DNA from 2 places in the Promicromonospora aerolata genome. Region 1 is predicted to be linked to the other one. Evidence: riboswitches for the same ligand, from Rfam matches in the RefSeq annotation. Region 1 holds a riboswitch; the other holds the start of a gene.
The links. A riboswitch is a leader RNA that binds a small molecule or an ion and turns the genes downstream of it on or off. The one in region 1 is predicted to bind glycine.

Region 1 (6,901 bases):
GGCAGCCGAACCCCAGGCACACAGCTTCTGAAGCACGCCATAGGGTCATGGTCATGGTCGAGATCGCGGAGCACGAGGTGCCGTCGCCCGAATTCTGGCACGACCCCCGCTTCCCGCAGATCGAGTCCAGACGGTCCTGCCGACAGAACTCCTGCTACCGGCCGCACACGCACGAGCGGTTCGCCGTCGGGTTGATCGATGAGGGGAGCAGCGAGTTCGTCGGGCGGTCGGGGGCGCCCGTGCATCTCGCTGCGGGCGATGTCGTGCTGATCCCTGCCGGTCACCTCCACTCGTGCAATCCGGTCGGTGGTACCTGGACGTACCAGATGATGCTCTTCGAACCGCAATGGATCCGTGAGCGGGCGTGGCCGCACAGGGCCGGGCCTGAGCTCCAGGATGGCGAGCGTCCCAAGCGCTCGACCGATCGAAGGCCCGATGGATCAGTTCCTTGCTGTCGCTCTTGCCCATTTCCTCGCTGTGCTCATACCGGGCATCGGCTTCTTCCTGATCGTCCGCACCGCAACGGCCCACGGAAGGCGCGCCGCCAGCGCTGTATGCGTGGGAATCGCGACGGCGAACGGAGCGCTCATCGCCGCTGCATTCGGCGGACTCTCGTTGATCGGGGACCCGACGGTGCTGGCATGGATCGAGCTCGCCGGTGGAGCCTTCCTGATGTGGATGGGCATCGCCTTCTGGCGTGCGAGCGTCTCGTCCACCGTCGATGCCGGTGGATCCTCTGGGCGCGTGGCCTGGGGGAGGAACTTCGGCATGGGGCTGGCGTCCGGACTGCTGAATCCGAAGAACCCGTGGATCACCCGGGTGGCGGCGGTCGTCGTGACGATCCTCGGGATCGCGTTCTTCGGGATCGGGATCGGGATCGGGATCGGGATCGTCTCGTCGCGGGTGACCTGTTCACGTTCGAGTCACATATTCGCCGCTGAGGTGGCGGATGCGGATACACGAGAACATTTAATACTTCGAGGTGAATCGCCTGTAGGCGCTGTCATCGACTTCGATTCCCTTCCTTTAAATCGAGTGTGCACCCTCGCAAAACCGATCTGCTACCATGCTCACTGAAATATGCACAATTGAACATCCCTGTAGCGTGGCGGGAGAGTTCACCTGATCCATCAGGTGGCGCCGTAGGAGCAACACCTCCCCAGGAACCTCTCAGGCACCCGTACCGCCACGACAAGGAACTCTGGAGAGCAGCCAGGCTTCGCGCCTGACTCACCGACGGGGCAAGCCGACCATGTGTCGGCACAAACTCTCAGGTCACATACAGAGCGGGGAGGAACTCATCGTGCCGGCATCTGTCGGCCTGGCTTTGGAGTTCCCATGATCTGCTCACAACCCTCTAGGGCTGACGCTCGCGTCAGCAGCCCAGATAGTTCCCCGGGTGTGCTCGACGGATCGTCAACGCAGACGATCGTCGCCAAGAAGATGAACTCGGCTGTCTTCCCCTGTCATCAGGAGTGCTCATGACGCTGAGCGCACTGGACCTGTTCTCCATCGGGATCGGGCCGTCGTCGTCCCACACGGTCGGACCGATGCGCGCGGCCCGCGTGTTCGTCGACGCGCTACGGTCCCAGGACGTACTGGGCAAGGTTGTGCGCGTGCAGGCCGAGCTGTTCGGCTCCCTGGGCGCCACAGGTCACGGGCACGGCTCGGACGAGGCCGTGATCCTGGGCCTGCTGGGAGAGACGCCCGAGGCCGTCGACACTGCCACCGTCGGCACTCGGGCAAGGCAGGTCTGCGCGGACGGACTGCTGCTGCTCGGTGGAGAGCACCAGATCGGCTTCTCACGCAGCGACGACCTGATCCTGCACAGACGACGGAGCCTGCCGGAGCACCCCAACGGCATGACCTTCCGCGCCTTCGACCGGCACGGCGGTACGGTCCATGAGTCGACGCACTTCTCGGTCGGCGGTGGGTTCGTGGTGGGCCAGGACGCGATGGCGCAACGACGCATCACCGCTGGCGTGACCCGTCTCCCGTTTCCGTTCTCCTCCGGCGCTGAACTGCTGCGGCACTGCTCCCAGGAACAGCTGAGCATCGCCGAGATCATGCTGGCGAACGAGCTGGTGTGGCGGTCTGAGGAGCAGCTGCGTAGCGAGCTGCTGCGCATCTGGGCGGCGATGAAGGAGTGCGTCCACAACGGGTGCACCAGTCAGGAGCAGATGCTCCCCGGAGCATTGAACGTGCCGCGCCGTGCCCCGCTGCTTCAGACGAAGCTGTCGGCCGAGACCGGCTCGAGCGACCCCATCGGCGCCATGGACTGGGTCACCCTCTTCGCGCTGGCGGTGAACGAGGAGAACGCCGCCGGCGGACGCGTCGTGACCGCTCCCACGAACGGTGCGGCGGGCGTCGTCCCGGCAGTACTGCACTATTACGACCGGTTCATCCCGGACGCCAGCGACGACGGAGTGGTGACGTTCCTTCTCACCGCCGCAGCCATCGGCATCCTCATCAAGGAGAACGCGTCGATCTCAGGTGCAGAAGTCGGGTGCCAGGGCGAGATCGGCTCGGCCTGCTCGATGGCCGCTGCCGGACTGTGTGCCGTCATGGGTGGGACACCCGAACAGGTCGAGAACGCCGCCGAGATCGGGATCGAGCACAACCTGGGGCTCACCTGCGACCCGATCGGTGGACTCGTGCAGATCCCCTGCATCGAGCGCAACGCCATCGCGAGTACCAAGGCCATCAACGCGGCGCGCATCGCCCTGCACGGAGACGGCAACCACCGGGTCTCCCTCGACCAGGCGATCAAGACCATGCGCGACACGGGTGCCGACATGAAACTGAGAGCGTTATTCAGCTGGCCAGTCGGTAGAACTCCAGGTTGACGATCACGTGGATGACGGTTGGGAGTTCGCTCAGGCGTCCGCGGTAGCCGGTGGCGAGGGTCTTCCACTGCTTGAGCAGTCCGATGGCTCGTTCGACCGGGGCGCGGAAGCTGGCTACGGCGCGGTTGAACGCGATGTCTTCGGGTGTGCGCTCGACATCCTTCGGCTTCTTCAACGGGGTCCAGTCGGTGTGCCGGCTGTAGGCGCTGTCGCCGAAGACGGCCAGCTGCGGGTTGTGGTCGGTGGCGGCACGGATCTGGTAGCCCCACCCCACCAGGTCCAGGGCCACCGAGTCGTGGCGGCGGCCGGGCACGGGGTCTGAGACGTCGGTCAGGGTGCCGTCGGGCCGGGCCGCGACCTGCACGTTGAGTGCCTGCTTGCGGTGCTTGCCGTTGAAGTTCTCCTTCCCGGTCGCGGTGCGGTTGCCGGTCGGGACCGGGGTCCCGTCGATTAGGACGACGCCGGAGGCGAGAGCGTCGGTCAGGCGGGCGCGGTCCATCATCGTGACCATGCCCAGGATCGGTAGCAGGTAGCGGTAGATCCGCGAGACCGTGGACTGGGAGACGCCGTGCAGGTCTGCGGTGACCTGCTGGGCGAGGTTGTGGCGCACCATCACCAGGACCATCACCACCGCCTGGTCGACCGGCATCTCGAAGTCGTACCGCTGCTCGTCGGGACGGGCGGCGTGGACCTGGTGAACGCGGCCGATCAGCTCGGAGGTCTGGGCAGGGCTCAGCCCGCAAGTAGAGTGGTACGGCATCGGTCCTTCGCTCGGCTTGATGGGGTCTCGACAACCACGATCAAACCGGACGCAAGGACCGTTGCGCTATCTGCCCGATCTTGACCCTGACAAGCAACGATGCAGGTCAGGGCGTCACACAGTCATGGGCACTCCCAAGCCGCTGAATAACGCTCTGAAGTACAAGGAGACCTCTCGTGGAGGGTTGGCGGTCAACGTGATCGAATGCTGAGCGCGATGATCGGGATTTCTGACCTGAACCGACTCCGACTCCTCTGAGCGGTCACGATTGACCGAGGCTCACAAGGACAGATCAACGTCGCTTCAGCCGGCGAGCTGCTCTGCCAGCTGGTCGGCGACGCTGCGCGGCTCCCGCCCGAGGAGCCGGGAGAGCGTGGGGTCGGAGTGCGCGAAATGGCCGCTCCGCGTTGCCTGGAACATCGAGAGAGTGAAGCGTGCCACCGCCTCCGGAGCGCCGTTCGCCACCTCGTCAGCGACCCACTTCTCGTCGTCGACAACTACACGATCGACGTGGCGACCGGTGAGGGCGGATGCCGCCGAGGCGAAGTCCGCGAGGGTGACCGGCGAGGGCGGCGTCAGGTCGACGGCACCGTCGACAGGGGAGTCGCCCGCGAGGATCGTCGCGGCTGCCTCCGCGGCGTCCCGCCGATCGACCCAGCCGAACGGACCGTCGGCGGGCTTGGCGATCACTCCCGTCGACTGCCATGGGCCGAGCAGCTGTCCGAGGTCTCCGTAGAAACCGTTCCGCAACGCGGTCCACGCAACGCCTGAAGCGGCGAGGTGTTCCTCGGTGGCCGCGTGGATCGCGAGTGGCGGATAGGGGGTATCGGAGCCCGTCCCGTGGGCGCTGGTGTACAGGATTCGTCGCGCCCCAGCAGCGACCGCGGCATCGATCGCCGTCCGGTGCTGCGCCACGACGTCGGCAGTGGTATCGCTGGACGAGACCAGGAGCACCTGCTCGGCGTCGGCGAACGAGTGGCGCAGTGCCGCGGGCTGGTCGTAGCTCCCCTGGCGCACACGGATTCCCCGGTCGGCCAGGTGCTTCGCGCGTTCTGGGTCGCGGACGCTGACACCGATCCGGGCTGGAGGAACCCGCTTCAGGAGGTGCTCGACCGTGGCCCCGTTGAGGGTGCCTGTCGCTCCGGTCACGATGATCATGGGTGGCGTCCTTTCGTCGAGATGGACCCGGGGCTCGCGTCGGAGGAGAGCGGGCGGGTGACGCGAGGGAGTCCGGCGCGCGAAAGTTGACCCGGGTGGTCAACTTGCGGTCGCGTAGCATCGTGCAGGAAGTTGACCTCGATGGTCAAGTTGTCTCGTCGAGCAAGGGGGAGCGCAGTGGCCACGAGTACCGGATCCTCACCAACACTTCGGTCCGATGCCCGCCGCAATGTCGATCGGATCCGCGTCGCGGCGGTGAAGGTGTTCCGAGAGCAGGGCCTCTCTGCGCCGCTCGAGGAGGTCGCTGCCGCCGCCCACGTGAGCAAGGCGACCATCTTCAACAGGCTCGGAGGAAGAGTCGGGCTGATCGACGCCGTCCTTGACGACGTCGTCGCGGGGGAGTTGAGGAGTGTCATCGAGGATGCACGGTCCGTCGCTGACGTCCAGGAACGAATCCGCTCCTACGTCGGTGCGATCCGGGATCTCCAGTACCGGCTACCGGCAGTCAATGACGTTCTGCTGCAGGAGTTTCCGGACTCCGAGCCGCTCATGGCGCTGTGCCACGTCGGGGGCGCCTTCCACGACGACCTGGTCGCAGAGGGGCATGCCGCCGGAGTCCTGGTGCACGGCTTCACACCGGGCGACTTTCATGCGCTGACCATCGACAACGCCCTGGCTCTCAAGTACGGCGGCCGGCCATCCCGGGCGGACTACGACCGCAGGACCGCGTTCGTGCTCGGCGGTATCTGTCGACCGGTGCAACGCCTGCCTGGCTCCGCCGCGGAGCGGAGCTGAACGGTCAGCCCTCCCCGGCGAACTCCGGTCCGGTGATGACGGCGACCACCGTCGTACCGGGCCGGAACCGGCCCTGTCGGATCTGGTCGAACAGGCCGTACATCATCTTGGCGACGTGCACCCGCTCCAGCCGTAGGCCGTGCTTCGTCTCGAAGTCGTCGATGAACCCGCGCAGGGAGTCGCTGGTCCGGGCGAAACCGCCGAAGTGGTAGCCGGTCTCGATCGACCAGCCGCCCGTCACCCGACCGTGTGCCTCCTGCTGGAGGGAGGCGACGTCGTCGCGCAGGAAGTCGCCACCCTTCAGTGCGGAGAATCCCACCGCGGTGCGAGCGGGTGGGAGGGCGGCAGCGATGCCGGCCAGCGTGCCGCCCGTGCCGCTGGGGTTACTCGCACACCCGTGGCGCTCAGGCGATCGTCGTGCAGCGGGGTCAACGGTGACGGCAGCCGTGGGCCGGGAGGCCTGACGGCGCTCACCTCGAGCCCGCCGGGAGCATCACGCCTCATCCCGCACCAGGGCGCTCGCGAGTACCGGACCCAGCCCCGCTCGCCCGGCGTCGGTCAGCCGCAGGGCGCGGGGGACCGTTCCCGGCTCGAGCCACCCCTTGTCCCGAAACGCCGTCAGCAGGGCATCGGGCACGACGCCGGCGAGGTGGTCACGGCGCTCGGTCCAGTCGAGGCACGGACGGGTCAGGGGCCTGCGTGTCCGGGCCGGCACGTCGATGCCGAGCGAGGCGATCCACGCATGCCCCGGACCGGTCATGCTCCAGCGGTCGTCGACATAGCCCTGTTCGCGCACGCCGTCGCTCAGGGCCACGCCCAGCCTGCCGGCGAGGTGGCGGTAGCAGGTGCGGGCCTCGCGCAGCTGGCGGTCGACCCGCTGGGCCCGTAGCGAAGGTTCTGCCGGACGTGCCCGGCCCGAGAGGGCAGCGAGCGACTCGATGATCTCGGCGACTGCCGGATCCTCGATGCGCACGTACCGGTGGCGGCCCTGGCGTGCCTCGCCGAGCAGACCCGCCTGCACGAGCCGGTGCAGGTGCTCGCTCGCCGACGGGCGCGAGACGTGTGCCGCCTGGGCGAGCTCCGTCGCCGTCCGTGCACGGCCGTCGAGCAGCTCGAGCAGCATCGTTGCCCTGGCCTCGCTCGCCAGGAGCGACGCGATCTCGGCCAGCCGGGGGCTGCTCGCACCGTCCATGAGGCCGACGGTACGCCGCCGACACTTCGGGAAACACCGAACCGTTCCGGCCACAGGCTGCGGGCGGCTACCGGTGCACGCCCGTGAGCGCGAGGAACTCCTGACGGGACGCCGCGTCCGCGCGCAGCGTTCCGAGCAGCGTGGACGTGA
Region 2 (6,901 bases), 1.3 Mb from region 1:
GGCACACGGTGGTCAAGGGTCATCGCAGTCATGATCGGTTTCCTCCACACAGCGGCCGGTTCTGGGGTTCCGGCCTACGGTTGCTGCTACGAGATAAAGCCGCTCGTACGGAGTTCATGACGCGGTTCTGGATGATCTCTTTGACCGTTACCTTTCCGAGACCAGAACCGCCCCCCAGATGCGCACAAGGGCGACCTGGAGGGCGGTTCGGGACCGGTCTCGCAACGCGGCGGGCGGTCAGCTCCCGGTGTGCGCCGCGTACTCCGCCGCGGTGAGCAGCTCGCCCGCGCCGGTGACCTCGACCTTGAAGAGCCAGCCCTTGCCGTACGGGTCCTGGTTCACGATCTCGGGGTTGTCCACAGCCTCGGAGTTCACCTCGGTGACGGTGCCGCTGACCGGGGTGTACAGCTCGGACACGGACTTGGTGGACTCGATCTCGCCCACCACGGCGCCCGCCTCGACGGTGGCACCGACGTCGGGGAGCTCGAGGTAGACCACGTCACCGAGCGCTTCGGCCGCGACATCGGTCACGCCGATGACGGCGGGCGTGGACCCGTCCAGCCACTCGTGCTCGGTGGTGTACTTCAGGTTCTCGGGAAAGTCAGCCATGACAGCTCCTTGCGCGTCTCGGGTGGAGGATCTCAGTTCTGGGGACGACGGTAGAACGGCATGGGCACGACCACGAACGGTTCCGCCCGTCCGCGCACGTCGACGGCGAGCTCGGTGCCCTCCGCCGACACCTCCGGCGTCACGTACGCCATCGCGATCGGGTAGCCGAGCGTGGGCGACGGCGCGCCGGAGGTGACCCGGCCGACGGCTGTTCCCGGCTCGGTGCCCGGGCCCCGGCGCACGACGTCGTAGTCGGCGCGCGCGGGCCGCCTGCCCTCACCGCGCAGGCCGACGAGCACGCGGGCGGGCGCCGACTGCTTGCGCGCAGCAAGGGCGTCGCGACCCACGAAGGGGACCGGCGTACCGTCGTCGGACACCTTGTCGAGGCGCACCACGCGGCCCATGCCCGCCTCGAAGGGCGTGGTCGTGGTGTCGAGCTCGTGCCCGTAGAGCGGCATGCCGGCCTCGAGGCGCAGCGAGTCGCGCGCCGACAGACCCGCCGGGACGAGGCCCAGCGGCTCGCCGGCCGCGAGCAGCGCACGCCACAGCGCGACGGCCTGGCCTGCCGCGACCCAGATCTCGAACCCGTCCTCGCCGGTGTAGCCGGTACGGCCGACGAGCACCGGCTCGCCCTCGAAGCGCATGCGCAGGCAGGCGTAGTACTTGAGGTCGGCGAACGCCGTGCCGCCGGAGATCTCGGCGTCCTCGGCGAGGCCGGCAGTGGCGCGCAGGATCTCGGCGGCCCGCGGCCCCTGGACGGCGAGCAGCGCGTGGTCGGCCTGGACGTCCTCCAGCACCACGTCGAACCCGGCAGCACGTTCCTGGAGCTGCGCCAGGACGAGCTCCGCGTTGGCGGCGTTCGCGATGACCGAGTACTCGCCCGCGCCGATGCGGTAGACGATCAGGTCGTCCAGCACGCTGCCGTCCTCGGCACAGATCATCGAGTAGCGCGCGCCCATCTCGCGCACCTTCGAGATGTACCCGACGAGAGCGTGGTCGAGGAACGCGGCCGCATCGGCACCGGTCACGTTGATGTTGCCCATGTGCGACAGGTCGAACAGCCCGGCGGCGTCGCGCACCGCCCGGTGCTCGGCCAGGTCGGACGTGTACCGCAGCGGCATGAGCCAGCCGCCGAACGGCGTCATCGAGGCGCCGAGCGCCACGTGCTCGTCGTGGAGGGGTGTCTTGCGGTCCTCACCCATCGAAACTTCCTCTCGTCTGCAGGTGGTCAGGAGGAGAGGTCACCGGGGTGTCCTGTGCTTCTGACCAGTGGGGAATCGTCTGACAGCTCACTCGGCGTACGACTCGACCGGCGGGCAGGAGCACACCAGGTTGCGGTCGCCCTTGGCCCCGTCGATGCGGCGGACCGGCGGCCAGTACTTGTTCGCACGGAGTGACGCGACGGGGAAGGCCCCGAGCTCGCGGGGGTACGGCTTGTCCCACTTGTCCGTCATCAGCGAGGCCGCCGTGTGCGGCGCCCCGCGCAGCGGCGAGTCGGCGACGGTCCAGCGGCCGTCCGAGACGGCGTCGATCTCGCCCCGGATGGCGATCATCGCGGTGATGAACCGGTCCAGCTCCGCCAGGTCCTCCGACTCGGTGGGCTCCACCATCAGCGTTCCCGGGACGGGGAACGCCAGGGTCGGCGCGTGGAAGCCGTAGTCCATCAGCCGCTTCGAGACGTCCTCGGCGGTGACGCCCGTCTCCGCGGTGATCTTGCGCAGGTCGAGGATGCACTCGTGTGCCACCAGCCCGTTCGGGCCCGTGTACAGCACCGGGAAGTACGGGTCGAGGCGCGAGGCAACGTAGTTCGCCGTCAGGACGGCGGCCTTGGTCGCCTCGGTCAGCCCGTCCGGACCCATCAGGGCCACGTAGGCGTACGAGATGGGGAGGATGCCGGCGGAGCCGTACCGCGTCGAGGCCACCGGGGTGCCGGTCGAACCCGTCGAGGCCTCGGGCGCTCCCGCCCCCGGCGTCGGGTCGGCGGGGAGGAACGGGACGAGGTGCTCGGCCACCGCGACCGGACCCACACCGGGGCCGCCGCCGCCGTGCGGGATGCAGAACGTCTTGTGCAGGTTCAGGTGCGAGACGTCGCCGCCGAACTCGCCCGGTCGCGCCAGCCCCACCAGCGCGTTCAGGTTCGCGCCGTCGATGTACACCTGCCCGCCGGCGTCGTGCACCAGGTCACAGACCTCCCGCACGTGCTCCTCGTACACACCGTGCGTGGACGGGTAGGTGATCATGATCCCGGCGACCTGGGGACCGTGCTGGTCCAGCTTCGCGCGCAGGTCGTCCAGCAGGATCTCCCCGTCGTCCGCCGTCGCCACCACGACGACCCGCAGGCCCGCGAGCGCCGCCGACGCCGCGTTCGTGCCGTGCGCCGATGCGGGGATGAGCACGATGTCGCGCCCCGCGTCGCCGCGCGACGCGTGGTACCCCTTGATCGCGAGCAGACCCGCGAACTCACCCTGGCTGCCGGCGTTGGGCTGCAGGGAGACCGCCGCGTACCCGGTGATCTCGGCGAGCTGGCTCTCGAGCGCCGAGACCAGCTCGACGTAGCCGTGGGTCTGGTCGACGGGTGCGTAGGGGTGGATGTCCGCGAAACCGGGCCAGGAGATGGCCTCCATCTCGGCGGTCGCGTTGAGCTTCATGGTGCAGGAGCCCAGCGGGATCATGGTCCGGTCCAGCGCGAGGTCCTTGTCGGAGAGCTTGCGCAGGTAGCGGAGCATGCTGGTCTCGGAGCGGTGCGTGTGGAAGATCGGGTGCTGCAGGTAGTTCGTCTCCCGCTTCAGCCCGGCGGGGAAGTCGACGGATGCTCGCGCGGGAGCCTCTGCGTTCGGCTCTAGACCCAGCGTGGTGAGGAGGATGGTGGCGACCGTCTCGGTATCCGACTGCGTGGTGGTCTCGTCGAGGCTGATCTGGACGTGGTCGGCGTCCGGGACGAAGAGGTTGTAGCCCGCCTCGGCTGCCGCGGCTGCTGCATCCTTCGCCTTGCCGGGAACGTTCAGGCGGATCGTGTCGAAGAAGGTGTCGTGCTCGATCTCGACGCCTGCCGCGCGCAGTGATTCGGCCAGGGTGGTCGCGTGGGTGTGGACGCGCTGGGCTATCGCCTTGAGGCCCTCGGGACCGTGGTAGACCGCGTACATGCTGGCGACGATGGCCAGCAGCGCCTGAGCCGTGCAGATGTTGCTCGTGGCCTTCTCGCGCCGGATGTGCTGCTCCCGGGTGGCCAGGGCGAGGCGGTAGCCGGAGGCTCCGTCGACGTCGACCGAGACGCCGACGAGGCGGCCGGGCAGCTGGCGTTCCAGACCCTTCCGGACCGCCATGTAGGCGGCATGCGGGCCACCGTAGAAGAGCGGGACGCCGAAGCGCTGCGCGGAGCCCACGGAGATGTCGGCACCGAGCTCGCCGGGGCTGACCAGGAGCGTCAGGGCGAGCAGATCGGTGGCCACCGTGACGAGCGCACCCGCCTGCTTGGCCTCGGCGATCACGCCGCGCGCATCGAGCACGCGACCCGACGCCCCGGCCTGCTGCACCACGAGACCGACCATGGGGCCGGCGGGCAGTTCTGCGGGGAGGCCTGCCTGGAGGCCGTTGCTCAGGTCGGCCACCACGACCGGGAGGCCGATCGCCTCGGCGCGGCCACGAGCGACCGCGAGCGACTGCCCGAACAGGTCGGCGTCCAGGACGACGTACCCCTCCGTGGCCTTCGACCCGCGCCACATCAGGGCGACCGCCTCGGCGACGGCGCTGGCCTCGTCGAGCAGGGAGGCGTTCGCGATCTCGAGACCGGTGAGGTCCTCGACGGCGGTCTGGAAGTTGAGGAGCGCCTCGAGCCGGCCCTGGCTGATCTCCGGCTGGTACGGCGTGTAGGCCGTGTACCAGGCGGGCGACTCGAGCACGTTGCGGCGGATGACGGCGGGCGTGTGCGTGCCGTAGAAGCCCTGGCCGATCATCTGCGTCTTGACCTGGTTCTTGCCGGCGAGCTCGCGCAGGTGGGCCAGCACCTCGGGCTCGGTGCGTGCGGCGGGCAGGCTCAACGGCTTCTGGCTGCGGATCGCCTGGGGGACGGCCCGGTCGACGAGCGTGTCCATGGTGTCGATGCCGAGCTGGTCGAGCATGGTGGCGACCTCGCGGCCGCGGGGGCCGAGGTGCCGGTCGGCAAAGACGTCGGGATTGTGGGGCGTGCTCACGGCGGGCTCCTGGCTGTCCGAGGGCGTGGGGACGACTGCGGTCCCTCCCCGCTCTGTCATCGGACGCCGTGCCCGCGCGGGGGCGTACGTCTACCTGAGAGTTTTGCCGGTCCGTCGTGACCTCCCCGGACGTCCGGGGAGGCGCGGGACGCGCCGACTTGCACCGTCGGTGGAGCCTCCACGGCCGGTTGCCCGGCCGCGACTGCTCGCTTTCCAGAGTTGCCTCACTGTGACGGTACGGGGGCCTGAGAGATTCCCGGGGAGGAAATTGCTCCTTCGGCGCCGGTGCTCCGGAGGCGCTCCGCCGACGGCGGTGGTGCGCGCCCGGCCGGACTCTCCCGTCACGGTTCTGGCGGCACGGCCCCGGTGGTCGAGCTCCTCGAGCCCCGGGACCGTTGAAGATCTTCAGTTATGCCCACATCGTAGCGGCGTGGGCACCCGCACCGGAAAGGGAGCCCGGAAGCGAGCGCTACCCCAGGTCGATGTCGCGAGCCGCCGCCACCATCTCGTCCACGACCGCCCGCACCGCCGGCCCCGGCTCGTGCCGGTTCTGCCGGTGGCGCACCACCATGCGCCGCGAGCCGAGACCGGCCAGCGCCACCACGGCGACGCCGTCGGGCACGTCCTGCTGCAGGGCCAGCGCGGGCAGCATCGCGATGCCCTGGCCGGCCGCGACGAGCGAGATCGCGGTGTCGAAGTCGTTGTAGGCGTGCCGCATGTCGAAGGCGGTACCGAGCTGGGCGGCCAGGCGACCGACCGCGCGGTCCGCGGCGGAGCCGGCTTGCGGCCCCACCCACACGAGTCCGGCGAGGTCGTCGATGCGTTCCGGCTCGGGCAGGCTCGTGGGAACCACGATGCGCCACGGTTCGTCGAGCAGCGGCACGTCGTGGGCGCCGCGCGGGGCCGGGGCGTCGACCTCGACGTCCCGCTCGAGCACGATGGCGTCCAGGTCGCCGGCGCGCAGGCGACGGGTCGCCTCCGGTGGGTCATACTCCTGCACGTCCACCTCGATGTGCGGGTGCCGCTCGGCGAGCGAGACGAGCATCGGCGCGACGACCGTTCGGATGGCGGTCTGGATCGAGCCGACCGAAACCCGTCCGGTGAGTTCACCGCCCAACGCGGCAACGGCCTGGCGCGCCTGGACCAGCTCCGCCTCGATGCTCTCGGCCGCGTCGGCGAGCACCCGGCCGGCCGGCGTGAGGGTTACTCCGCGCGGCCCTCGATCCAGGACGTCGATACCCTCCTCGGCCTCCAGACGGGCGATCTGCTGCGAGACTGCGGACGGCGTCACATGCAGTAGATCAGCCGCTGCGAGCACTCCGCCGGCACGATGCACGGCAAGAAGGAAGGCGAGTCTGCGCGGGTCGGTTGGCATGTAGCAATGCTACATCCCGGAGTCACAAACATTCGATTGTGCTGAACGCGATCAGGCCTCATGCTTGATCTTGGCGGCGGTCGGACCGAGCTCCTCCGACCAGATGCCCACACCCCCACATGGATTCCGGCTCTCGGTCTCCACCGCATCCTCGAATCGTTTCGATCCGTCTTTTTCCCAGGAGTATTGCCATGACCCTCATGATGGTCGTCACCGTCCTCGGCTGGTTCGGCGCGCTCGCCGGGCTCGTGGCCTATGCCATGGTCAGCCGGGGTCGCTGGAGCGCCGATTCCTTCGCGTTCCAGGGCACCAACGTGCTGGCGGCCACCATCTTGATGACCGTGGCCGCGGCGAACGGCGTCTGGCCGTCCGCCGCTTCGAACATCGTGGTGATCGTGATCGGCGGCAACGCGCTCTTCACCGTGATCCGCGGCCGGATCCGCCGGGCACAGGAAGAAGCACCGGCGCTGACGGTCGTCGAGGACACCGTGCAGGACGAGCCGGTCTCGTTGGGCCAGCCCGCAGCCGTCAGCCACCGCGCCTACGCCGAGGCCGCCTGACGCGCTGCGCACCGTGGAATGACCATGCACCTGCTGCCGATCTGAGGCCCTGATCGGCAGCAGGTGCATGGTCATTCCGCGGTCATTCTGTGGCCAGGTCCACGACCAGCGCCCGATGGTCCGAGACCCCCGTGTCGACCGCACGGCCCTCGGCGGCCGGCGCCACC

Region 2: it holds a riboswitch for glycine, as region 1 does, so the genes downstream of both, gcvP (aminomethyl-transferring glycine dehydrogenase) here and ACFSL2_RS11470 (L-serine ammonia-lyase) in region 1, are expected to answer to the same signal.

What each region holds. Positions count from the first base shown of each region.
Region 1 is NZ_JBHUHF010000001.1:2,541,830-2,548,730, reverse strand. It holds partial or broken gene ACFSL2_RS11480 (AraC family ligand binding domain-containing protein) at 48-356, shown strand; gene ACFSL2_RS11475 (LysE family translocator) at 436-1,077, shown strand; glycine riboswitch at 1,100-1,196, shown strand; glycine riboswitch at 1,200-1,287, shown strand; gene ACFSL2_RS11470 (L-serine ammonia-lyase) at 1,482-2,846, shown strand; gene ACFSL2_RS11465 (transposase family protein) at 2,815-3,606, opposite strand; gene ACFSL2_RS11460 (NAD(P)H-binding protein) at 3,910-4,764, opposite strand; gene ACFSL2_RS11455 (TetR/AcrR family transcriptional regulator) at 4,906-5,559, shown strand; gene ACFSL2_RS11450 (hypothetical protein) at 5,564-5,878, opposite strand; gene ACFSL2_RS11445 (ArsR/SmtB family transcription factor) at 6,053-6,751, opposite strand; gene folE (GTP cyclohydrolase I FolE) at 6,819-6,901, opposite strand, start outside.
Region 2 is NZ_JBHUHF010000001.1:3,865,244-3,872,144, forward strand. It holds gene ACFSL2_RS17200 (LuxR C-terminal-related transcriptional regulator) at 1-23, opposite strand, end outside; gene gcvH (glycine cleavage system protein GcvH) at 238-609, opposite strand; gene gcvT (glycine cleavage system aminomethyltransferase GcvT) at 642-1,811, opposite strand; gene gcvP (aminomethyl-transferring glycine dehydrogenase) at 1,899-4,859, opposite strand; glycine riboswitch at 5,023-5,150, opposite strand; gene ACFSL2_RS17220 (LysR family transcriptional regulator) at 5,269-6,174, opposite strand; gene ACFSL2_RS17225 (hypothetical protein) at 6,366-6,734, shown strand; gene ACFSL2_RS17230 (endonuclease/exonuclease/phosphatase family protein) at 6,817-6,901, opposite strand, start outside.